DNA from 3 places in the Citrobacter sp. GW821-FHT07H02 genome. Region 2 is predicted to be linked to each of the others. Evidence: predicted binding sites of a transcription regulator. Region 2 holds the regulator's gene; each other region holds the start of a gene.
What was found. Region 2 encodes Fur, which represses iron uptake genes when iron is present. Its sites were predicted from a motif close to ATAATAATGAGAACNACTATCAA; they were not measured.
Positions count from the first base shown of each region.

Region 1: the regulator Fur is predicted to act here: its motif matches at 6,015-6,037, upstream of ftnA (non-heme ferritin).
Region 3: the regulator Fur is predicted to act here: its motif matches at 5,800-5,822, upstream of AC07NP_RS06220 (TonB-dependent siderophore receptor).

Region 1 is NZ_JBWKPZ010000018.1:10,772-18,933, forward strand. Features, by position in the region: gene araG (L-arabinose ABC transporter ATP-binding protein AraG) at 1-1,063, opposite strand, end outside; gene araF (arabinose ABC transporter substrate-binding protein AraF) at 1,145-2,134, opposite strand; partial or broken gene AC07NP_RS16690 (DJ-1 family protein) at 2,511-2,597, opposite strand; gene AC07NP_RS16695 (non-heme ferritin-like protein) at 3,143-3,646, shown strand; gene AC07NP_RS16700 (DUF2766 family protein) at 3,820-4,071, opposite strand; gene azuC (stress response protein AzuC) at 4,186-4,269, opposite strand; gene AC07NP_RS16710 (RpiB/LacA/LacB family sugar-phosphate isomerase) at 4,667-5,305, opposite strand; gene yecR (YecR family lipoprotein) at 5,576-5,911, shown strand; gene ftnA (non-heme ferritin) at 6,114-6,611, shown strand; gene AC07NP_RS16725 (YecH family metal-binding protein) at 6,658-6,897, opposite strand; gene tyrP (tyrosine transporter TyrP) at 7,126-8,162, shown strand, end outside.
Region 2 is NZ_JBWKPZ010000001.1:324,545-332,706, forward strand. Features, by position in the region: gene glnS (glutamine--tRNA ligase) at 29-1,693, shown strand; gene chiP (chitoporin ChiP) at 2,141-3,547, shown strand; gene AC07NP_RS01500 (ChiQ/YbfN family lipoprotein) at 3,597-3,929, shown strand; gene fur (ferric iron uptake transcriptional regulator) at 4,026-4,472, opposite strand; partial or broken gene AC07NP_RS01510 (fur leader peptide) at 4,465-4,550, opposite strand; gene fldA (flavodoxin FldA) at 4,760-5,290, opposite strand; gene ybfE (LexA regulated protein) at 5,441-5,734, opposite strand; gene ybfF (esterase) at 5,863-6,636, opposite strand; gene seqA (replication initiation negative regulator SeqA) at 6,821-7,366, shown strand; gene pgm (phosphoglucomutase (alpha-D-glucose-1,6-bisphosphate-dependent)) at 7,391-8,162, shown strand, end outside.
Region 3 is NZ_JBWKPZ010000003.1:198,842-207,003, forward strand. Features, by position in the region: gene dhaL (dihydroxyacetone kinase subunit DhaL) at 1-287, shown strand, start outside; gene dhaM (dihydroxyacetone kinase phosphoryl donor subunit DhaM) at 298-1,731, shown strand; gene AC07NP_RS06215 (alpha,alpha-trehalase) at 1,912-3,627, shown strand; gene AC07NP_RS06220 (TonB-dependent siderophore receptor) at 3,668-5,773, opposite strand; gene AC07NP_RS06225 (GlsB/YeaQ/YmgE family stress response membrane protein) at 5,910-6,164, opposite strand; gene ycgR (flagellar brake protein YcgR) at 6,367-7,101, shown strand; gene emtA (membrane-bound lytic murein transglycosylase EmtA) at 7,114-7,725, opposite strand; gene ldcA (muramoyltetrapeptide carboxypeptidase) at 7,886-8,162, shown strand, end outside.

The DNA of each region.
Region 1 (8,162 bases), on a different contig from region 2:
TATTGTCGCGTACAGAATGCACCGGGATGATCCCCTCGGCTTTACGGTCTTCCGGGCAGAGCATCATGCCTGCCGCAATGGCATTGGCTGGCTTGCGGATATCAATCGGTTTTTCATCGATATACACCTGACCTTCAGTGATACGCGTGCCGCCGAACAACCCTTTCATCAACTCACTGCGTCCGGCGCCGACCAGGCCAAACAGCCCGACAATCTCGCCGCTGCGCACCGATAAACTGATCGGAGTCCTTACGCCAGGCGCTTTCACCTCATGCAGACGCAAACGCTCTGCGCCATAGGGCCTTGATTCCCAACCGTAAATATCGCCGAGATCGCGCCCCACCATCGCCTGTACTAACGCGTCGTGGTTCACCTGCTGCATGTCGGCAAATGTTTTGACATAGCGACCATCTTTGAACACGGTAATGGCGTCGCTCAGCGCGAAAATTTCTTCCATACGGTGCGAAACGTAGAGGATGATGCGACCTTCTTTACGCAGTTCACGAATGACGCGGAATAAGTTCTCAATCTCTCTGGCTGAAAGTGAGCTGGTCGGTTCATCAAAGGCGATAATTTTGGCATTTCGCGCCAGCGCTTTGGCGATCTCCACCATCTGCCACTGCCCGATCGAGAGATATTTCAGCGGGGTATCAGGATCAATGTCCATCCCCAGATGTTTTAGCTGCAACCCGGCCTCATAATTAAGCAGCGATCGGTTTACAATTCCGCCTTTATGCGGCAACTGACCAAGATAAATATTCTCCGCGACGGTCATTTCCGGCACGAGATGTAATTCCTGGTAAATAATAGCGACACCGGCGTTCAATGCGGCAGTGGTGTCAGCAAAGGTGACCTCTTGCCCAAGAATCGCTAAAGAACCCGTGGTAGGCGCGTAATTACCGCTGAGAATTTTTAAGAGTGTTGATTTCCCGGCGCCATTTTCACCCATCAGCGCATGCACCTGACCGGCATAACAGTCAAAACTGATATCCGTTAGCGCTTTGACGCCAGGAAAGGTTTTTCCAATGCCGCGAAATGAGAGATACGGGGTAGATTGTTGCATAACGTCTCCGTGAATCTGGGTCGTTAGTCGTTAATCAAACCCTCTGCCGCCGCAGCGACAGAGGGTGTTTTCTACTGCCGATTACTTACCGCCTAACCCTTTTTTGGCCAGTTCTTCTTTGAAGTTGTCACGCGTAATCAACACTACATCAGTCACTTCAGTGAATTTTGGTGGTTCCGCGCCTTTGGTCACCCAGTTGTAGAGCATTTCGCTGGATTTATAGCCATGTACGTCCGGGCTTGGCAGCAACGAACCGAAGAAGCCGGTCGCTTGCGCCTTCGACAGTTCACTGACCGCGTCCACGCCGTTGATACCGATACCGATCACATCGGCAGCTTTAAAGCCCTGGCCTTCCGTCGCACGCACGCCGCCCAGTACGGTGTTGTCGTTCATCCCGACAATCAGCCAGTGTTTCACTTCCGGATGCTGAACCAGCATGGAGTTCGCAGCATCAAATGCACCAGGGATGTCATTGGATTTCGTCGGCACCTGGTAGATCTGTTTTTCCGGGAAGCCAGCGGTTTTCAGCGCGTCCATTGAGCCACCGGTACGGCGACGCGCGGTATCCAGCTCGTTCGCCGTGATCGCCATTACCGCAGTCTCTTTCACATCCCAACCGCGTTTCTGCATCTCTTTGTACAGCTCTTCACCCTGACGCTCGCCAATTTTAGTCGCCGCCATCATGACCAGAGGAACGGTATCCATCGGCTTGCCTTTGGCGTTAACAAACTGGTCGTCCACCGCGATGACTTTCATGTCGTAACCGCGCGCCTTGGCAGCGATTGCCGAGCCGAGTTTCGGATCCGGTGTACAAATAACAAACCCTTTCGCGCCGCTGGCGGCCAGGCTGTCGATGGCATTCAGGGTCTTTTCGCCATCGGGGACGGCAATTTTAATCACTTCAAAACCCAAATCTTTTCCGGCTTTATCAGCAAATTTCCACTCCGTCTGGAACCAGGGTTCTTCTGGCTGTTTCACCAGAAAACCGAGCTTCATGGTTTCTGCAATAGCGGATTGTGACATAACGGCAGCCAGGCCAATGGCCGCCAGCGCTTTAGTGAATTTGTGCATGGTTAACTCCAGCTTTAGCGTTCTTTTATGTAGGGTAAAAACGAACGGTTTTTTGTAATTCAGACGAAAAACAAGGCATTACCATTTATATCGACGATTAATGCCAGTGCTGGAATAAGTTTTAGCGGGAAATTGATTCTCCATAGGAGAGCGGCATCACATCACAGAATTACAGTAATTGCGTGCATAAATTTAGCGGGAAATGACATAAGAAAATGAGAATTTGTCAGACAAATAAAAAGAGGTGTAGCAGATTAGTCCATAACCCCAGCCAGCCAATCCTTGTTCCCGAATACGGGTGTATTCGGGAACGTTTTATTTACCCGCGATAGTAAATATGGTCCGCATGATCACGAACCGGAGCGTCGTCACCAGGTTAACGGGCGCTGAGCGTCAGTGCAAAATCAAATATATGGCCTAACCCTTTGCCGCTAATCAGATTGCCATCTTTAACAACTGGCGCAGAGCAGATCGGGCAAATCAAACAGCCAGTGATGACAGAGTGATTGGCTTGACGTTTTCACGTTTCTAAAAATGATCTGGCACACACTTCAGCCCTGGTGGGAGACCTGCCAGTACAGCTTTATCTAATAACTGCCGAAACAGCCATAATGGATAATTATCATTGAACATATGATACCCGTTGGAACTATCTCACTCCGTCATTTAAAACAATGCTTCAAACATCTATCGATACTTTAATCAACGTTAAATCATGACGTTGCACTGACGAGACATAATTTCTAAAATTCCTGGTTCACAACCGATATTTAAGAAAAATATGTAAAAAACTTTAAACATTTCATTATAAGGATTTTCTTATATCCATACAGGCGGTATGCTTATTTCGATCATCAACGGAAATGACTACGTGATCACATAAAGGACCGGCAGAACGGATTTATTCTGCTAACAGTATCACTTGTGCGTAGATGTTAAGTGTGGCAGCAGCCTGCTGCGCTGATGCTGGTTACGCACAGCCCCTTTTCTGGAAATAAGGATATTGACATGGCTGCAGTAGAAATGGCTCACAAGCTCAACGCCCAGATGAATCTTGAGTTTTACGCATCCAATCTTTACCTTCGCCTGAGCGAGTGGTGTGCGGATAACAGTTTGACGGGTACAGCGATGTTTCTTCGCACTCAGGCGCAAAGCAACATCACCCAAATGATGCGCATGTTTAATTTTATGAAGAGCGCAGGCGCTAACCCCATTGTTAAAGCGATTGATATTCCCGGCGATGAGTTAACGTCACTTGAAGAATTATTTCAGAAAACCTTAGACGATTATCAACAGCGCTCCAGCACCCTGTCGAGTTTAACCCGCGAAGCAAAAGCGTTGAATGACGACCTCACGCTTGATTTTCTCCACGATCTGAAAAAAGAACAGCAGCAGGATGGCGTGCTATTACAAGCGATCTTCGATGAAGTTTGCAGCGCCAAACGCGCAGGTCTGTGCATGGCGCAAACAGACAAGCACTTACTCAACGTCGTTAACCACCAGCACCACTAATGGCGGTATAGCGTCGGATAACGCCATAACCCCCCAGTCTGGCCTGCAAGAATATCTACCGCAGGCCGGGCAACCGTCGCATTGCCGACTCCCCCAATGATTCAGAAACGATTACGCCCCCTGATGCAGGAGGCGTAATAAGCATGCTTCAAAAAGCTAATACATTGATTAAATTAGTGAGCTTCGCCCTGCGGCGTGAATTTCAGCTCGATCAAGGCGATAGCTTTCTGAATAGCGCGCATCGTCACGGGATCGGCTGCGGCAGGATGGCTTGAAAAATCGATGTTTTTCAGTTGGGTAGCCATTTTCTCGCGAACTTCGACGGGGGCGATCACGTCAAGAACGTCCAGAATTTGTTTGAGAACCAGTTGGCAGGCAACAACGTCAGAGACCAGTTCCTGATCGGCGTTCAGTGTTTGGGACATAGTGAGCTCCTTATAGAAAGGTCGTCATAGTACCTATTCAGGAGCAGAAACGATAGCAGCGTAAACGCAGCAAAAATACAGGTATAAAAAAACCTGCCGTAGCAGGTTTTTTTATCAGAACATACCGCCTGGCGGTACATCTTTGAATGTTTTGCAATAATTTTCGAACATGCTTTTCAGAATTTTGCGCAGTTTCATAGCATTGCTCCGTTTGATTGTTGTTCAGGTTTATTGTCTACGAGCAATATAATATAACATCCGTCACAAAAATCAATATTTATGTGACGCAGATCACACATAAAAATGTGCAAATTCTTTCAATTATTATGTTTTTAGCATAAAAATCATAATGTTATCTCATTGCATGTTTTGGTAAATTTTTATAGATTTTTTTGATAAGAACCATCATCGACAGCAAAAGATGGGGTCTGGCAGGGTGCTTGCTACGCAGAAGTTAAAGCCAGCAATAGAGGAAGTACGGAATCGAACAAAAACACATTACTGTCGCCCGGTCGCTCAACGCTGGCCGGGCTGACATGCGGCATCTTTCAGGCCGGTAAGCGTTGCGCTGTCCGGCCCTATGCCATCAAGAACCTTACGCCAGGATTTCGCGTACAAACGCTTCGATCGCTTTGTCCTGGCCATTTTCGAAAAGACACTGCTGGAAACGCGGACCCGACACAGCGGTTTTCACCAACTCAGGATCGATAGCACGCAACGTATCCAGATAGTTCTCTTTTACAACGGCCGCTTTCACCTGGTTCAGAATGCCCGCGTTGCGAACCTGCGGCTCTTTACGCTCCGGCGGGTAGCCTTCGCCGTTACGACCCGTGAACGCTTTTTCAAAGATGAAGCGAACGTTCAGCTCGGCACCCCAGCCAAAACCTTTCGCGAATGGCAGAGAAAGCGCATTACCGTTGTTGATCTGGGCAAACAGAAACGCATCAGCCGGATCGATACAGTATCCGCAAATCACGCCCGGATGGATATTCAGGGACATCAGCGCCCCTTGACCCGTGCCGCAGCCGGTCACGACAAAATCAACCGCTTTAGCATTGAGCAGAATACTGGCCATAATGCCCAGATGAATATAGGTCAGATGATGGTCATTCTCATCGCTCATGCCCACGTTAAAGACGGGAAATCCCTTCTCATCCGCAACGGCCTTGAGTTCGTTATGAATGATGGCATTTTTGCTTGCCTGGCTGTTTTCCATCATCAGTGCAATTTTCATACTGTATCTCCTGAATGCGTCGCGATAAATCCCGACGTGAGTCTGTGAAATTGACGCCACATTACTATGTGATGAATGTATTTTCAAATTTAATGAAAGATGGTTTTAAAAAACAAAAACAGGCTCACGTTTTATCTGCCTGTGGAGCATTTTTTGTACATTGCGCCCGGTCGTTGCCATTAAACATGGGTGATCCTCAGGCTATTCAAGCCATTGGACCGAGGGTGTATCAGGTAGGATAGCGTATCACCGAATTTTCAGAGCGATATCATGAAGAGCCTTTTTCTTGCCCTCTCGCTGTTAATGTTGGCGGGATGCACCATCACCCGCCAAGCAAACGTCAGCGAAGCCAACGCAACCAGTGGGATTGTTCGCCTCACCTGGAATCAGGCGATGCTGCAAACGGCAAGTACTGACGACTATGTCGCCAAAGGTACCGCCACGCGTGAATGTCAGCAAATGGGCTACGCGAACGCCGTCGGATTTGGCCAGCCTGTCCCCACCTGCAGTGTTTATGCGGGTTCTCTGTGTCTGAATACGAAAATAACCTTATCGTACCAGTGCCAGGGTGTGGCGATCCCCTCGACGACACCTGGCTATTATTAAACGTTGAGGTCAGTTTATTTATTAATGACTGGCCTTTTATTATTTCAGCGTGTCTTTATTTTTAATTTAAGAGCGTTAATGCGTTTTATTCCCATTCGCATTTTTAATAATTGATTTTATTATTTTACCTTTTGCAAATAATTAAATAACAAATTATAGTGGCGCCACATCGACATATCATTAACATGTGTGGAGCAGAACAATGCTGAAAACAGAAATGATCGAAAAACTGAATGAACAGATGAACCTCGAGTTATATTCGTCTCTGCTCTATCAGCAAATGAGTGCGTGGTGCAGCTATAACAGCTTTGAAGGTGCCGCCGCGTTCCTGCGCCGTCACGCTCAGGAAGAGATGACGCATATGCAGCGTCTGTTCGATTATCTGACCGATACCGGCAGCCTGCCGCGTATTAATACCGTCGCGTCTCCTTTCGCTGAATATGCGTCACTGGATGAACTGTTCCGTGTTACGTACGAACACGAGCAATTGATCACCCTGAAAATTAACGAACTGGCTCACGCGGCGATGACCAACCAGGATTATCCGACCTTTAACTTCCTGCAGTGGTACGTGGCTGAACAGCATGAAGAAGAGAAGTTATTTAAATCGGTCATTGATAAATTAACGCTGGCAGGTAAAAGCGGTGAAGGTCTTTACTTCATCGACAAAGAACTGTCGACGCTGGATACACAGAATTAATTTCGCTTCGGTGAAGCGGGTTTTCTGCCCACTTCACCGGACTCTTTTAATGACGGCAGATCTTGCTTTCGTGCGTCGTAAAACCGTCATCCTTCGCAATAAATTTCCCCTTCGCCGCCAGAAAAGCCACCAGCTCTGCCGCCGTCATCTCTGCTGCTGAACAGGTATGAAAACGTGCCTGCGCACCAAACCGCTTAACGATCGCTGCCTCAAGACTGGCGTGGGTGTATTGCTCGCCTGATGCAATCATCATGTTAAGCACGTCGTGGCCGTGAATAGAATCCATACATCCTCCTCAATAAAGCGCCTAGCCTAAGATGAAGCCGCATTATCTGCTTTGCGCTAACGCAGGTTTACATCCTTCGGCCACCGGCATGATGCGGGGCCAACCACACTTATAAAAACCGTAAACAAAACTTAACACTCATTGTAACGACGATTTGACGAAAATCGCGTAATGCCTTACCCTGCGCCGCAGATACCACTATTGATTATCTCTGGGACAGAGGAAAGCGTGAAGAATAGAACTCTGGGAAGTGTTTTTATCGTGGCGGGAACCACAATCGGTGCAGGTATGCTGGCCATGCCGCTGGCGGCAGCGGGTGTGGGTTTCAGCGTCACGCTGGCGTTATTGATTGGGCTGTGGGCGCTGATGTGTTACACCGCGCTGTTACTTCTCGAAGTGTATCAACATGTTCCGGCAGATACGGGGCTGGGTACACTGGCAAAACGGTATCTGGGACGCTACGGTCAGTGGGTGACCGGGTTTAGCATGATGTTTTTAATGTATGCCCTGACCGCAGCCTACATTAGCGGTGCCGGTGAGTTGCTCGCCTCCAGTATCAACGACTGGACTGGCAGCGAAATGTCGCCCGCCGCTGGCGTACTGCTGTTCACCTTTGTTGCCGGTGGCGTGGTTTGCGTTGGAACGTCGCTTGTCGATCTGTTCAACCGTTTTCTGTTCAGCGCCAAAATTATCTTCCTGGTGGTGATGCTGGCGTTGCTGATGCCGCACATCCACAAAATCAATCTTCTTACCCTGCCGTTGCAGCAAGGGCTGGCGTGGTCCGCCATTCCGGTGATTTTCACCTCGTTTGGTTTTCACGGTAGCGTGCCCAGCATTGTCAGCTATATGGACGGCAATATTCGTAAATTACGCTGGGTGTTTATCACCGGCAGCGCAATCCCGCTGATCGCCTATATTTTCTGGCAGCTTGCGACCCTCGGCAGCATCGACTCCTCAACGTTTATGGGGCTGCTGGCCGATCACGCCGGATTAAACGGTCTGCTTCAGGCGTTACGGGAAGTGGTCGCCTCACCTCACGTTGAGCTGGCGGTGCACCTGTTCGCCGATCTGGCGCTGGCGACCTCGTTCCTCGGCGTGGCGCTGGGATTATTTGATTACCTGGCGGATCTGTTCCAGCGTCGCAATACCGCTGCCGGACGCCTGCAAACTGGCGCAATTACCTTTTTGCCGCCGCTGGCGTTTGCCCTCTTCTATCCGCGCGGATTTGTTATGGCTCTGGGGTATGCCGGTGTAGCGCTGGCGGT
Region 2 (8,162 bases):
ACGTTGTTTACGCTTTGAGGAATCCACGATGAGTGAGGCTGAAGCCCGCCCGACTAACTTTATTCGTCAGATCATCGATGAAGATCTGGCCAGTGGTAAGCACACCACAGTTCATACCCGTTTCCCGCCGGAACCCAATGGTTACCTGCACATCGGTCACGCCAAGTCTATCTGCCTGAACTTTGGGATCGCGCAAGATTACCAGGGTCAATGCAACCTGCGTTTCGATGATACCAACCCGGTAAAAGAAGATATCGAATACGTAGAGTCTATTAAGAACGATGTGCAATGGTTGGGCTTCAACTGGTCTGGCGACATCTGCTACTCCTCAGATTACTTTGATCAGCTGTATGCGTATGCCGTTGAGCTTATCAACAAAGGCCTGGCCTATGTTGACGAATTGTCTGCTGATGAGATCCGCGAATACCGCGGCACGCTGACAGCGCCAGGCAAAAACAGCCCGTTCCGCGATCGCAGTGTAGAAGAGAACCTCGCGCTGTTTGAGAAAATGCGGGCTGGCGGTTTTGAAGAAGGCAAAGCGTGCCTGCGCGCCAAAATTGATATGGCGTCGCCGTTTATCGTTATGCGCGATCCGGTGCTGTATCGCATTAAATTTGCCGATCATCATCAGACGGGCAGCAAGTGGTGCATCTACCCGATGTACGACTTCACCCACTGCATCAGCGATGCGCTGGAAGGTATTACGCACTCCCTGTGTACGCTGGAATTCCAGGACAACCGTCGCCTGTACGACTGGGTGCTGGACAACATCACAATCCCGGTTCACCCGCGCCAGTACGAATTCTCGCGCCTGAATCTGGAATATACCGTGATGTCCAAACGTAAGCTGAATCAGCTGGTGACGGAAAAGCACGTAGAAGGTTGGGATGACCCGCGTATGCCGACGATTTCCGGTCTGCGTCGCCGTGGTTACACAGCTGCTGCTATTCGTGAGTTCTGCAAACGCATCGGCATCACCAAGCAGGACAACACCATTGAGATGGCATCGCTGGAGTCCTGCATCCGTGAAGATCTGAACGAAAACGCCCCGCGCGCAATGGCGGTTATCGATCCAGTAAAACTGGTTATCGAAAACTATCAGGGCGAAGGCGAAATGGTCACCATGCCTAACCATCCGAACAAACCGGAAATGGGCAGCCGTGAAGTTCCGTTCAGTGGCGAGATCTGGATCGATCGTGCTGACTTCCGCGAAGAAGCCAACAAGCAGTACAAACGTCTGGTGATGGGGAAAGAAGTCCGTTTGCGTAACGCTTACGTGATCAAAGCAGAGCGTGTAGAGAAAGATGCGGAAGGTAATATCACCACCATCTTCTGTACCTACGATGCAGACACCCTGAGCAAAGATCCGGCTGACGGGCGTAAAGTAAAAGGCGTTATTCACTGGGTGAGTGTAGCGCACGCATTGCCGGTTGAAATTCGTCTGTACGATCGCCTTTTCAGCGTACCGAATCCAGGCGCGGCGGAAGATTTCCTGTCGGCAATGAACCCTGATTCGCTGGTGATCAAACAGGGCTTCGCAGAACCGTCGCTGAAGACTGCGGTTGCGGGTAAAGCCTTCCAGTTCGAGCGTGAGGGATACTTCTGCCTCGACAGCCGCTATGCAACGGCCGACAAACTGGTATTTAACCGTACTGTCGGTTTACGTGATACATGGGCTAAAGTCGGCGAATAAGCCACACGACACCATTCCATCCGACTAACGCCGCGCTTCGCGGCGTTTTTTTTCGCTTAATTTCCGCGAGATCCTCTGTTTGCGGAGCGAATTAATTGCATCTGAAAAATAATTAATCCGATAAACGATTTTTTGATAAGTAGGCTCAGAAATTTAGGTCGAGACTAAATTAAACGCTGTAACCGTTTTCATCTTCATGGAAATCAACGGTATTTTTCATTTTGATGATAATTTTTCGCATTTGCTGAATGTGTAACAAAAAGCAATGAAATATGTGCGGTCGCTCATATTATTACATACTGGTTACAGAAAGAGATTGATAATTCGCGTCGCGAAAAATAGTCTGTTCACTGTAGTCAATGAGGTTTTCTCAGCGCTATTTTTAATTTTTATTTTTAGCTGTTCGCCTTTGGCGGCAGCATTTTATACGTCAAAGAGGATTAACATATGCGTACGTTTAGTGGCAAACGTAGTACGCTGGCGCTGGCTATCGCCGGTATCACAGCAATGTCGGGTTGGATGGTTGCACCGCAGGCAAGCGCCGCGGGCTTTATCGACGATTCGACCTTAACAGGCGGCATTTATTACTGGCAGCGTGAGCGTGACCGTAAAGACGTCACGGATGAAGATAAATACAAAACCAACCTTTCACACGCGACCTGGAACGCCAACCTGGATTTCCAGTCGGGTTATGCAGCGGATATGTTCGGTCTGGATATTGCGGCATTTACCGCAATTGAAATGGCGGAAAGTGACGACAGCGGACACCCTAACGAAATTGCATTCTCGAAAAAAAATAAAGGCTATGACGAAGATTACTCTGGCGATAAGAGTGGTGTCAGCCTTTATAAAGCCGCTGCAAAATTTAAATATGGCCCGACCTGGGCACGTGCCGGTTATATTCAGCCAACCGGACAGACGCTGTTAGCGCCGCACTGGAGCTTTATGCCGGGTACCTATCAAGGGGCAGAAGCCGGAGCCAACTTTGACTATGGCGATGCGGGTGCGTTGAGCTTCTCCTACATGTGGGCCAACGAGTATAAAGCGCCGTGGCACATTGAAGTGGATAAATTCTACCAGGCTGATAAAAAGACCAAAGTCGATTATCTCCACTCCGTTGGCGCAAAATACGATTTCAAAAATGATCTTATTCTTGAGGCTGCCTTTGGTCAGTCTGAGGGCTATGTCGATCAGTACTTTGCCAAAGCCAGTTACAAATTCGATCTGGGCGGGAATCCGTTTACCACCAGTTACCAGTTCTACGGCGCACGCGATAAAGTTGATGATCGCAGTGTGAACGACATCTATGACGGCACTGCATGGTTGCAGGCACTGACTTTCGGTTACAAAGTGGCGGAAGTGGTCGATCTGCGTCTGGAAGGAACCTGGGTGAAAGCGGACGGGCAGCAGGGCTACTTCTTGCAGCGTATGACGCCGACCTATGCCTCCTCAAACGGTCGTTTGGATGTCTGGTGGGATAACCGTTCCGACTTTAACGCCAACGGCGAAAAAGCGGTCTTCTTCGGCGCGATGTATGACCTGAAGAACTGGAATCTGCCAGGTATGGCGCTGGGTGCGTCGTACGTCTACGCCTGGGATGCCAAACCGGCTACCTGGCAGAGCAACCCGGATGCGTTCTACGACAAAAACAAAACCATCGAAGAATCCTCCTACAGTCTTGATGCGGTTTATACCATGCAGGAAGGACGTGCCAAAGGCACCATGTTTAAACTGCACTTCACCGAGTATGACAACCACTCCAATATCCCGAGCTGGAGCGGTGGTTATGGCAACATCTTCCAGGATGAGCGTGACGTGAAGTTCATGGTTATCGCCCCATTCACTATTTTCTGATGCCAGTCGCGGCAGGGTATTTCTCTGCCGCATCGTTGAGGACCGTTGTATGAAAAAAATGTTACTCATCGCCATTATGGCGTCAGGTCTGGTGGCCTGCTCGCAATCTCCTGCACCTAAGGAAGATAGCCGCCTTAAAGAGGCATACAGCGCATGTATTAACACCGCGCAAGGTTCACCGGAAAAAATCGAAGCCTGCCAAAGCGTATTAAATGTGCTGAAAAAAGAAGACCAGCATAAGCAGTTTGCTAACGAAGAGAGCGTGCGGGTACTGGATTACCAGCAATGTATTCAGGCGACACGTACGGGCAATGGTCAGGCGGTACAAGCCGATTGTGACAAAATCTGGAAAGAAATTCGCAGTAAAAACACAGTACAGTAAATGTACTTACCGGAAGGGAAAAAGACCTGCTTTGATAGCGGGTCTTTTTTATGGGTATAAAAAAGCCAACCGCGTGGTTGGCTCTTTGGGGGCATATTACTTTGCGTCGTGCGCGTGTTCGTCTTCGCGGCAATCGCCTTCAGCGCAGTGACCGTAAAGATAGAGGCTATGGTTGGTTAAACGAATACCATGCTTAGTCGCAATTTCACGTTGACGCGCTTCGATAGAATCATCGCTGAACTCAATCACTTTGCCACAATCGAGGCAAATAAGATGATCATGATGATGCTGTTGAGTCAGTTCAAAAACGGACTTACCGCCTTCAAAATTGTGGCGGGTCACGATACCGGCGTCATCGAACTGGTTCAGCACGCGATACACGGTCGCCAGACCAATTTCTTCACCCATGTCGATCAGACGTTTATACAAATCTTCCGCACTGACGTGATGGTTATCCGGTCCCTGAAGAACTTCCAGAATTTTTAAACGAGGAAGCGTTACTTTCAGGCCAGCCTTCTTTAATGCGGTATTGTTGTCAGTCATGCGGAATCTGTCCTGTTGCTAAACGATTCACTTCATTAAAGAAGTGACAGAAATTGCACTTGAGAGAATGCGTATCATTATAGAACTGCCATGTCTAAATGAAAACTGCAAGCCTCGGGCAAATATTATTAATCAAAACGTGGTACTGCCAACAATCACACTGTGCAATACCAGAATAACACCCGAACATTGTACAGGGATGGGCAGGAAAGTTACAAATTTGTAGCAATTATTTTGATTGGTTTTATCTATTGATGCGGCGCAGATGGTTTCTGCGCCGCACGAAATCAGGCGTTGATGATTTCGTCGAGATGAAGTTCGGCGGAAATCTGTTTAACCCATTTTTCAACGCGCTCAGCGGTCAATTCCGGCTGACGGTCTTCGTCGATAGCCAGACCGACAAAATGATCGTCATCAGCAAGACCTTTAGAGGCTTCGAAGTGATAGCCTGCAGTTGGCCAGTGGCCTACGATGGTTGCGCCGCGCGGTTCGATAATGTCGCGGATGGTGCCCAGCGCATCGCAGAAGTATTCTGCGTAGTCTTCCTGATCGCCGCAACCAAACAGAGCCACCAGTTTACCATTGAAATCAATGTCTTCGAGGGTAGGGAAGAAGTCATCCCAGTCGCACTGTGCTTCACCGTAGTACCAGGTTGGAATACCTAACAGCAGAATGTCATACCCTTCCAGGTCTTCTTTACTGCTTTTCGCAATGTCATGAACATCGGCAACGTCTTTACCAAGCTGTTTTTGAATCATTTTTGCGATATTTTCGGTATTACCGGTGTCGCTGCCGAAAAAGATGCCAGTGATTGCCATGAGTAAAATAACCTCTTGAAACTTATTGAAATGGTGGTGGCGTATTGCCCACGGATAAGGGCAATCATAGCAGATCAGTCAGGCATGCGGAAACAGCAAACACGCAGGACTGCACTCTGTGCTACACGATTTATGATTTAGAGCAGAAATTCAGACAGACCCCTGGCCACGCAGCGAGATAAGCTGGTTTGTCAGCATCTCTTCAATGAGCTCACTACGGCTCATATTGCGTGCTTCCGCCAGTTCATTCAGCGCATCCACGGCATCAGCATTCAGCTTCAGTTCGACACGCTTAAGCCCACGAACCTTGTCGCGTTTAAGCTGATTACGCTTATTAATGCGTAGCTGTTCATCACGCGAAAGCGGATTGGTTTTGGGTCGTCCCGGGCGACGCTCGTGCGCGAACAGATCTAATGTCGTACGGTCCGTTTGTTCTTTGGCCATGATTTTGGTGACTTCGGGGAAACAATCAGCCAGGCGTATGCCCGGATGGATAGCGCGCCATCATACATCAGCGAGTGAGGCACGCCAACGTCCACGCACGTAATCGCGCGCGGACGCTGAGTTTTTAATCAGTTAGCCTTATCCGCCAGATACCGGCGTATCGCGCGCAGCACGGCATCCGGTTTTTCCGCATGCACCCAATGGCCGGCACCCGCAATCACATGCGCCCGGGCCTGAGGAAATTGGCTCAGTAAATCGTGACGATAGGCTTCGGTGACGTAAGGCGAATTACCGCCAGGGATAAACAGCGCCGGATGATCCCAGGCGGGAATGGTTTCCCACCCTACGATATGTGGGTACTGCTCCCACAATACGGGCACGTTAAAGCGCCACTCGCCATCGACATACGACTTTAACAGGAACTGGATAACCCCTTCTTCCTGGAGGTGCTGGCGCATGACGACTGCCGCCTGCTGGCGTGTTTGCGCGTCAGATTCGGTCACGGCGTTGATCGCAGCAAAGATCTCATCGTGGCGGCGCACGTGATAGTCAACCGGCGCAATATCAATCGCCACCAGTTGATCAATACGATCCGGTGCCAGTGCGGTCAGCGCCATAACGGCTTTTCCGCCCATTGAGTGACCAATAAAGGTGGCTTTTTCGATACTCGCGGCGTCCAGAGTATCCAGCAGATCCTGCGCCATCGCCGGGTAATTCATCTCCGTTGAACGGGGAGAAAGACCGTGGTTTCGCATATCAACCTGGATGATGTCGTGATCCTCTACAAGATCGCGCGCCAGTATGCCGAGGTTATCAAGGCTACCAAACAAGCCGTGAACAAGGACGATGGGAGAATTATTGTGCAGCTTTTGTGCAGATTGCGCTCGGATGTTCAATTTCATGGCAAAGTTCTTTTTTTCGCTCTGTCGGGTTAGGGTATTATGTTGACCATTCTGCCACGGGGCTGCAACAACTACGGTTTACTCCGAGTTTTTCAGACAGCCTGGCTTGACGCTATCCGCTGTTGGGATTTGCCCCTATAATCCCAACGACTTGTATTCAGATAAGACACCGCACTGGATTAAGATGAAAACGATTGAAGTTGATGATGAACTCTATAGCTATATTGCCAGCCACACCAAGCATATCGGCGAGAGCGCATCCGACATTTTACGGCGTATGTTGAAATTTTCCGCCGCATCACAGCCTGTCACTCCGGCGGCGAAAGAGGTGCGCATAGCGCAACCCGCTATCGTTGAAGCGAAGCCGGTCAACCCCGTAAAAGATAAAGTGCGCGCCATGCGTGAACTTCTGCTTTCCGATGAATATGCAGAGCAGAAGAAAGCGGTAAATCGCTTTATGCTGGTACTGTCTACACTTTACTCACTGGATCACAACGCGTTTGCTGAGGCGACGGAATCGTTGCACGGTCGTACGCGCGTATACTTTGCGGCAGACGAGCAGACTCTGCTGAAAAATGGTAATCAAACCAAGCCGAAACACGTGCCAGGCACGCCGTATTGGGTGATCACCAACACCAACACCGGCCGTAAATGCAGCATGATTGAACACATCATGCAATCAATGCAATTCCCGGCGGAATTGATTGAAAAGGTTTGCGGAACAATCTAAACGTTGCATTAAAAGGACCAGGCAATGGCAATCCACAAGCGTGCAGGTCAGCCTGCGCAACAGAGTGATTTAATTAATGTCGCCCAACTGACGGCGCAATACTATGTATTGAAACCGGAAGCAGGGAATGCGGAGCACGCGGTGAAGTTCGGGACTTCCGGGCATCGCGGCAGCGCCGGTCGTCATAGTTTTAATGAACTGCACATTCTGGCCATTGCCCAGGCGATTGCGGAAGAGCGTGCGAAAAACGGCATCACAGGCCCTTGCTATGTGGGTAAAGATACTCATGCGCTGTCTGAGCCAGCCTTTATTTCCGTTCTGGAAGTGCTGGCGGCGAACGGTGTCGATGTCATTGTTCAGGAAAACAACGGCTTTACGCCGACGCCTGCGGTTTCGAATGCAATCCTGGTCCATAACAAAAAAGGCGGTCCGCTGGCTGACGGCATCGTGATTACGCCGTCCCACAACCCGCCGGAAGATGGCGGCATTAAATACAATCCGCCCAATGGCGGCCCGGCGGATACCAACGTCACTAAAGTGGTGGAAGACAGGGCTAACGCGCTGCTCGCGGATGGCCTGAAAGGCGTGAAGCGCATTTCACTGGATGCGGCAATGGCCTCTGGTCATGTGAAAGAGCAGGATCTGGTGCAGCCATTCGTTGAAGGGCTGGCGGATATCGTCGATATGGCGGCGATTCAAAAAGCGGGCCTGACGTTGGGCGTCGATCCGCTGGGCGGCTCCGGTATCGAATACTGGAAGCGTATTGCCGAGCATTACAAACTCAACCTGACCATTG
Region 3 (8,162 bases), on a different contig from region 2:
GTGTGGTCAGCCGGGGCAAAGCCGAACCGGGTGATAAAACGATGTGCGATGTCTGGCTGCCGGTGGTGGAATCCTTGCGCCACTCCTGCGAACACGCGCTGTCCGTACCGGCAGCGCTGGAGGCCGCCCGTCTCCAGGCGGAAGCGGCGGCGCAAAGCACCATCACCATGCAGGCGCGTAAAGGTCGCGCCAGCTACCTCGGCGAGCGCAGCATCGGTCACCAGGATCCGGGAGCGACTTCCGTCATGTTTATGGTGCAATGTCTGGCGGCAGCCTCCAGAGAGTAAGGGGAATACGATGGTAAACCTGGTCATTGTTTCTCATAGCGCCAGGCTGGGCGAAGGCGTTAGGGAGTTAGCCCAGCAGATGTTGATGGGGGGAAGCTGTAAACTCGCGGTTGCTGCGGGCATTGATGACCCGCAAAATCCCATAGGCACCGATCCCATCAAAGTGATGGAAGCCATTGAGTCCGTGGCTGACGCAGACCACATACTGGTGATGATGGATATTGGCAGCGCGCTGCTGAGCGCAGAAACGGCGCTGGATTTGCTCGATCCGGCTATCGCGGCGAAAGTGCGTCTGTGTGCCGCACCGCTGGTTGAGGGAACGCTCGCGGCGACCGTGAGCGCAGCGACGGGCGCCGGTATCGACAAAGTCATCAGCGACGCCATGAACGCCCTTGACGCCAAACGTGAGCAGCTGGGTTTACCTTCGCCGTTCGAAGCAAGCAACCCCACAACGGCATTTTCAGCCCACGACAGTGAAGCGCGTTCGCTTTCCGTCATCATCAAAAACCGTCATGGGCTTCACGTGAGACCCGCTTCCCGGCTGGTCGCCACCCTGTCGGGCTTTAACGCCGACATGCTGCTGGAAAAAAACGGTAAATGCGTCACCCCAGACAGTCTGAATCAAATCGCCTTGCTGCAAATACGCAGCAACGACACGCTGCGACTGATCGCCAAAGGTGAACAGGCAGACGAGGCGCTGGCGGCGTTCAAACAGCTTGCCGCAGAGAATTTTGGCGATGCGCTGGAAGAGAGCGGGTCTGGCGATCCGTCGCACCCGTTACCCGACCCGGTAACCGGCACCGCGTTTTGCTATTCCCCCGACCTGCCAGACTTCGCCAGTAGCACGACCGACTCTGTGCAGTATGAACAGCAGCGTCTTCGCGCCGCCATCCGGCTTACGCTTGACGACCTCAGCGCATTGACGGCGCTGGCGGAAGAAAAATACTCCGCTGACCTGGCCGCTATTTTCTCCGGGCACCACACGTTGCTGGACGACCCGGAACTGTATGACATGGCCAGCGCATTCATTCTCCATCAACACTACAGCGCAGAAGCGGCGTGGCAAAGTGTACTGAACGACCTCCGAGAACAGTATCAACATCTCGACGATGCCTATTTGCAGGCGCGCTACATCGACATCGACGATCTGCTCCACCGTACGCTTCGGCATCTGAGTGGCATAAAGGCGCAAATGCCCCTCTTCACTCGCCCGACTGTCGTGCTCACGGACAATATTTTCCCGTCCACCGTGTTACTGCTCGACCCGCAATTCGTGAAAGGGATTGGCCTGAGTGCTGGCAGAGAGATGTCACACTCCGCGCTCATCGCCCGTGAGATGGGCATCGGCTGGCTTTGTCAGCAGGGCGAGTCTGTCAGTACGCTGAAGACCGGAGAAACGGTAACGCTGGATCTCGCCAACCGCCGCATTCTCCGCCCAGAGTAAACCCATAAATAGCGCGTCCCTGCCCGAAAAAGGCCGCGCTATTCATGTCATGCCCTACGGCGAGAAATGCCCGTGAGTTCCCAAAATGTCGGTTCAATCACGCGCAGAGGGCAATCGTGGACTAAGGTTTTCTCAAGGTAAATGCCGTTAACTCAGGCACACCGCTAAGGAGGAACCTCAATGATAACCCCAGCTATTCGCCAACCAGGCGTATTGTCTTTCATGATTAAACTGGCTCTGACCGGGACGTTTCTGACGCTCGCCTCGTTGTCTGTACATGCGGAAGAATCCAATGACAGTCTGCCGCAACCCCCGGATATTCTGCTGGGACCGCTATTTAATGATGTGCAGACCGCCAAACTGTTCCCCGACCAGAAGACGTTTGCCGACGCCGTTCCCAATAGCGATCCCCTGACGATCCTTGCCGATTATCGAATGCAAAAAAGTCAGTCTGGCTTCGATCTACGCCATTTTGTCGACGTGAATTTTACGCTGCCCAAAGAGGGGGAAAAATACGTTCCTCCGGACGGACAATCGCTGCGTGAACATATTGACGGGCTGTGGCCGGTATTGACCCGTTCGACAAAAAGCGCGGGGAAATGGGACTCTTTGCTGCCGCTGCCTGAGCCTTATGTCGTGCCCGGCGGACGTTTTCGGGAGATCTATTACTGGGATAGCTATTTCACGATGCTGGGACTGGCTGAAAGTGACCACTGGGATAAAGTCGCGAATATGGTCGCCAATTTCGGCTACGAGATTGACAGTTGGGGCCATATTCCCAACGGCAACCGCAGCTATTATTTAAGCCGTTCACAGCCCCCCTTCTTCGCGTTTATGGTGGAGTTGCTGGCGCAACATGAGGGCGATGACGCCCTGAAAAAATATCTGCCGCAGTTGCAAAAAGAGTATGCCTGGTGGATGGAGGGGGCAGAATCTCTTCAGCCAGGGCAACAACATAAGCGGGTGGTCAAACTCGACGATGGCACGGTGTTGAACCGTTACTGGGATGAGCGTGACACGCCACGTCCGGAATCCTGGGTAGAAGATATCGCCACCGCGAAGAGCAATCCGAATCGCCCGGCCACGGAAATTTATCGCGACCTGCGATCGGCGGCCGCCTCCGGCTGGGATTTTAGCTCACGCTGGATGGATGATCCGCAACAACTCAGTACCACCCGTACTACCAGTATCGTCCCTGTCGACCTCAATGCGCTGCTGTATAAAATGGAAAAAATTCTCGCCCGTGCCAGTAAAGCCGCAGGCGACGATGCCAAAGCCAGCCAGTACGAAACCCTCGCCAGCGCGAGACAAAAAGGAATCGAGGACCATCTGTGGAATACCAAAGAGGGGTGGTACGCTGACTACGATCTGAAGAGCAAGAAAGTCCGTAATCAACTGACGGCGGCGACGCTGTTCCCGCTGTATGTGAATGCCGCGGCAAACGATCGGGCCAGCAAAGTGGCGGCGGCAACTCAGGCGCATTTACTGCAACCTGGCGGCCTTGCCACGACCTCGGTGAAAAGCGGACAGCAGTGGGATGCCCCCAATGGCTGGGCGCCGTTACAGTGGGTCGCGACCGAAGGGTTACAAAATTATGGTCAGGATACGGTTGCCATGGAGGTCAGCTGGCGTTTTCTGACCAATGTTCAACACACCTGGGAGCGCGAGAAAAAGCTGGTCGAGAAGTATGATGTCAGCAGCACCGGGACGGGCGGCGGCGGTGGCGAGTATCCGCTGCAGGATGGGTTTGGCTGGACTAACGGCGTAACCCTGAAAATGCTCGATCTGATTTGCCCGAAAGAAAAACCGTGCGACAACGTACCCGCTACGCGCCCCACGCCGACAGAGACCGCGCAGCCTGCGCCACAAAAACAGACCACGCCCTCTACTCCGTAAACAGGATGAAATGACCCGGCGTTCTTCCGGGTCATTTTTATCAGAAACTGTAGCTCGCACCGACCTGCACCGTGCGATCGCGACCGATCCAGCAGTTGGTGCTGTCATAACAGCTGAAGGTCTCTTTGTTGGTGATGTTCTGCGCGCTGGCTTTCAACGTGACGCCAGTCAGCGACGGCAACGCTTCTCCCAGACGATACGACACGGCCATGTCGTACTGCGTGGTGCCGCCAAGCTTACCCCCTTTATTATCCGGCGAGATCTCCATCGGCCCGGTATAACGTGCCCCGGTGCCAATGGTCAGCCCTCGCAGAACCGTCTCATCAAAGGTGTAGTCGCCCCACAGGTTAAACGCGTTTTCGGGTACCTGCGTCGGGCGTTTACCTTCGTACGTCTCATCTTCGGTATTGATGGCATGGGTATAGGCGTAGTTGGCGATCAGCGTGATGTTATCCGCCGGGCGGCTCACGACAGACACCTCTGCCCCTTTCGACTCTATCTCGCCGGTCTGACGGTAATCCCAGGTTGGCGTGGCGGAGAGGACATTTTTCTGGCGAATGTTGAACACCGAGGCGGTAAAGGTGGTGGCATATTCTGCCAGCAGGTATTTCACCCCGCCCTCAACCTGCTTGCTGGTGGTCGGCTTTACATCCTTTGCCGTCAATGTACCTTGTGGCGAAATCGGCTTAAAGCCTTCGGAGTAGCTGATGAACGGGGAGATACCATTTTCGAAGGCGTACAGCGCGCCCAGACGTTTGGTTACGCGATCCTGCGAGATCCATGTTTTCTCGCCATTTTGCATATCATCCGTGGTGGTGGAGCGGTAGTCGTCGTACCGCACGCTCGCCAACAGATTCAGCCCGCCAAATTCCACCTGATCCTGCAAATAGTAACCATTCTGCTGGTAGGAGAGACGGTTTTTCTGCGCGGTATAAAGCCCGAGTTCATCGCTGTGAATTTGATGGTAGTTCGGATCGCGCATATCGATCCCCGGCGTGTTGCTGGCGTAACGATACAAGTAATGGCTATCGAGTTTTTGGTAGTCAAAACCCGCCAGCAAATGGTGTTTCCAGTCACCCAGCTCAAGGGTTTTGGTCACCTGGTTGTCAATATTAAAGCTCTTCAGATCTTCATCGGTGGTGTAGGCAAAACGGTTTAACTCCCACACCGGATTCGTGCCATTCCCGGTTGAGTAGACGCTGCGCTGATGGGTATCGACATCAAAATAGCGGGCTTTCTGCGTAAAGCCCCAGCCGCTGTCAAACTGGTGTTCAAAACTGTACCCCAGCATCCATTGCCGCTGTTTGAAACCGCTCCACTCGTCCCCGGCATAGTCACGGGAATCGGCATACCCTGAGCGCAAATAGGCAATGGGCAGCGGGTTGGAAGGTGACAACGACGGCGTGTTCTGCGCCAGCGCATCGATGGTCAGCCGTGTTTTATTATCCGGCTGCCAGGTGACAGAGGGCGCCACCAGATAGTTTTCATAACGGGTGGTGTGCGGCTGATCGTCGCCTTCCGTGGCTTTGCCCAGCAGACGGTAATTCCAGTCGCTGTCGCTGATTTGCCCTGTCGAATCCAGATAACCCTCTTTCAGATTGCGGGTCCCGGTCGTAAAGCCCATTTCCGTTTTTTGTTCCGCTTGCGGCTTTTTCCCCTGGATGTTAACCAGCCCACCAGGCGATCCATTCCCATAAAGCACCGATGCCGGACCTTTCAGAATATCCACGCTTTCAATCATCAGGGGATCGATCCGCGCTTTGGTATTGCCGGTCACGTTATAGGGGAGTTGTAAGCCGTTGTAGTACTCCTGCTCGACCGTAAAGCCACGAATTTTGTACTCGCTCATGTACGAAGTACTGCCCCGCACCTCCGTAGAAACGCCCGGTGCGTAGCGTAGGATCTCATTCACTGAGTTCGCATGACGCTGTTCGATCTCTTTACTGTCGATGGTGTTAATGACCTGCGGCGTTTTGCTTTCCGGCACGGCCGACTTGGTGGCGCTGTTGGTCCAGGCGGGCAGCAGACTCTCCTGACCGGCGGCCGTCACGACAATGGTTGATTCTTCGGCATAAGACGGGAGTGTCAGTGCCAGGGTGATACATCCAGAGAGCGCGCGCAACGTAAAACAATGGGTGGTTTTCATGGGTGAATTATTACATGAGAAATGGAACGACAATTATTCGCATTTTCATTAACAAATCAAGCTATCCCTTCCCCTTTACATTCCTGCGGTTACGGAACCTGCAGAAAGAAAAACGGCCCCCGCAGGAGCCGTTCTGTTAATTTCGCCGCAGGAGTCGAAAGACGCCCAGCACAAGAATCGCACCAACGACGGCCACCAGGAAACTATTCAAATTGAATCCACTGATACTGCCGCCAATGCCAAACATGGTCGCCAACCATCCACCGACAACTGCACCCACGATACCGAGAATGCAGGTCAGGAAAAAACCTCCACCATCACGGCCCGGCATGATCAGTTTGGCGATAACACCTGCAATCAGACCAAAAACAATCCAGGCAATAATTCCCATTTTCAGGCCCTCTTTCCAGTGAACGCATGCGCAAGACGTTCTTGCACTCGCACCCTAAGTATAGGCAAGCCACGATTCTGCGCTTTTGGACGCCGCCTTAATTCGTTCAGTTTGAAAAAAAATTTCACCCATTTGTATTAAGTTCTGTCGCGCAATGCCGATAACTGACGACAGTCTGTCAGGTATCCAGGAGTCATTAGGCGTGAGTCATTACCATGAGCAGTTCCTGAAACAAAATCCATTGGCGGTGTTAGGCGTTCTTCGTGACCTCAATAAGAATCAGGTTCCGTTACGCATTTCATGGTCAGGAGGCCAGTTCATCAGCAAAATTCTCGCGGTCAGCCCGGAGAGTCTGGTGATGGATTTCGGCAGTCAGGAGAATGAAAACCTTGCGGCTCAGCGCGCCAGACAAATAACCATTACCGCCGAAACGCAGGGCGCGAAAGTCGAATTTACGCTACCGCAGTTGCAGAGCGGTGAATACCAGCAGCTTCCGGCGTTTATCACTGCGCTACCGCCCACCCTGTGGTTCGTACAACGACGCGAATATTTCCGTATCTGCGCCCCGCTGCATCCTCCCTACGTCTGCTCAGCAAAAATGCCGGACAACAGCACGCTGCGTTTTCGCTTATTCGATCTCTCTCTCGGGGGCATGGGCGCATTGCTGGAAGGCGCCAAACCCGAAGGGTTGAAGGAGGGAATGCGGTTTTCTCAGATTGAACTCAACATGGGCGAATGGGGAATTTTCCATTTTGACGCGCAGCTCATCTCGATTAGCGAGCGTAAAGTGATCGACGGGAAAAATGAAACGATCACCACTCCCCGCCTGAGTCTGCGTTTTCTTAACGTCAGCCCGGCGGTGGAGCGGCAATTACAGCGGATTATCTTTTCGCTGGAGCGCGAAGCGCGGGAAAAAGCGAATAAAGTGCGCGAGTAACATCAACCCCGGTTACATGGCATTCAGCGCTTGCTGAAGTTTCCAGATATAGCGCGGTGCCTGTGGCGCAGGATGGTTATCGGCAACATGTTCGATAAACTCATCAGGATCAAGATCGTTGATCTTGCTGATCGCTTTTTTCCTGTCAGAGGAGAAGGTACGCAGTAGCGCGCCAGCCCCGTTCGCGTAGGAAACCACCAGCGCATATTGCATCACCTGCGGATCTTCGATGCCGGCCAGCGGACCGTTTTCCAGAATGCTCAGATAGGCGGCGCCCATGGAGATATTACGTTCCGGGTTTTTCAACTCGCTGGTCGACGGCTCGCCGCTCCACCCCATCCGGCGATAGACATCCCGTCCGGAAGTAGAAGCTTTCAACTGCATCAATCCTACGGCATTCGATTTACTGACCGCATTGGGGTTACCGCCGGATTCAATCGCGATAATCGCGGTGATCAGTTGAGGATCCACGCCCCAGGCCGCACCGGCTTTTTCGCTGATTGGCATCCATTGCATCGCGCGTTTGACCGGAACTTCCGCATTCCAGGGCGGATTTTTATAATCCTGCTTTGAACTACAACCCGCCAGTAACACGATTAAAAAAGCAAACCATCTCAATTTCACTTCGTCTATCCTTTTAGCCGGAATCCATCGTTGAGGTGACAACAACACAACGTTGCGCTGAAACTTCAGCAGGCCGGATAAGCAAGGCACTACCCGGCAAAACGTTCTAATATATGCGGCATGATATACATTTGCATTCTATTGTCAGCAAGGAATTGCCATGTCTTTGTTTCATTTAATTGCTCCATCGGGCTACTGCATCAACCAACAAGCCGCATTACGCGGGCTTACGCGTCTTAGGGAAACGGGGCATCAGGTGAATAACGCCTCGGTCATCCATCGCCGTGAACAGCGCTTTGCCGGAACGGAAGCAGAACGCCTGGCTGACGTGAATTCCCTCGCCAGCCTGACCACGGCCGATACCATTGTGATGCCGGTGCGTGGCGGTTACGGCGCCAGCCGTTTGCTGGAGAACATTGACTGGCAGGCCCTGACGG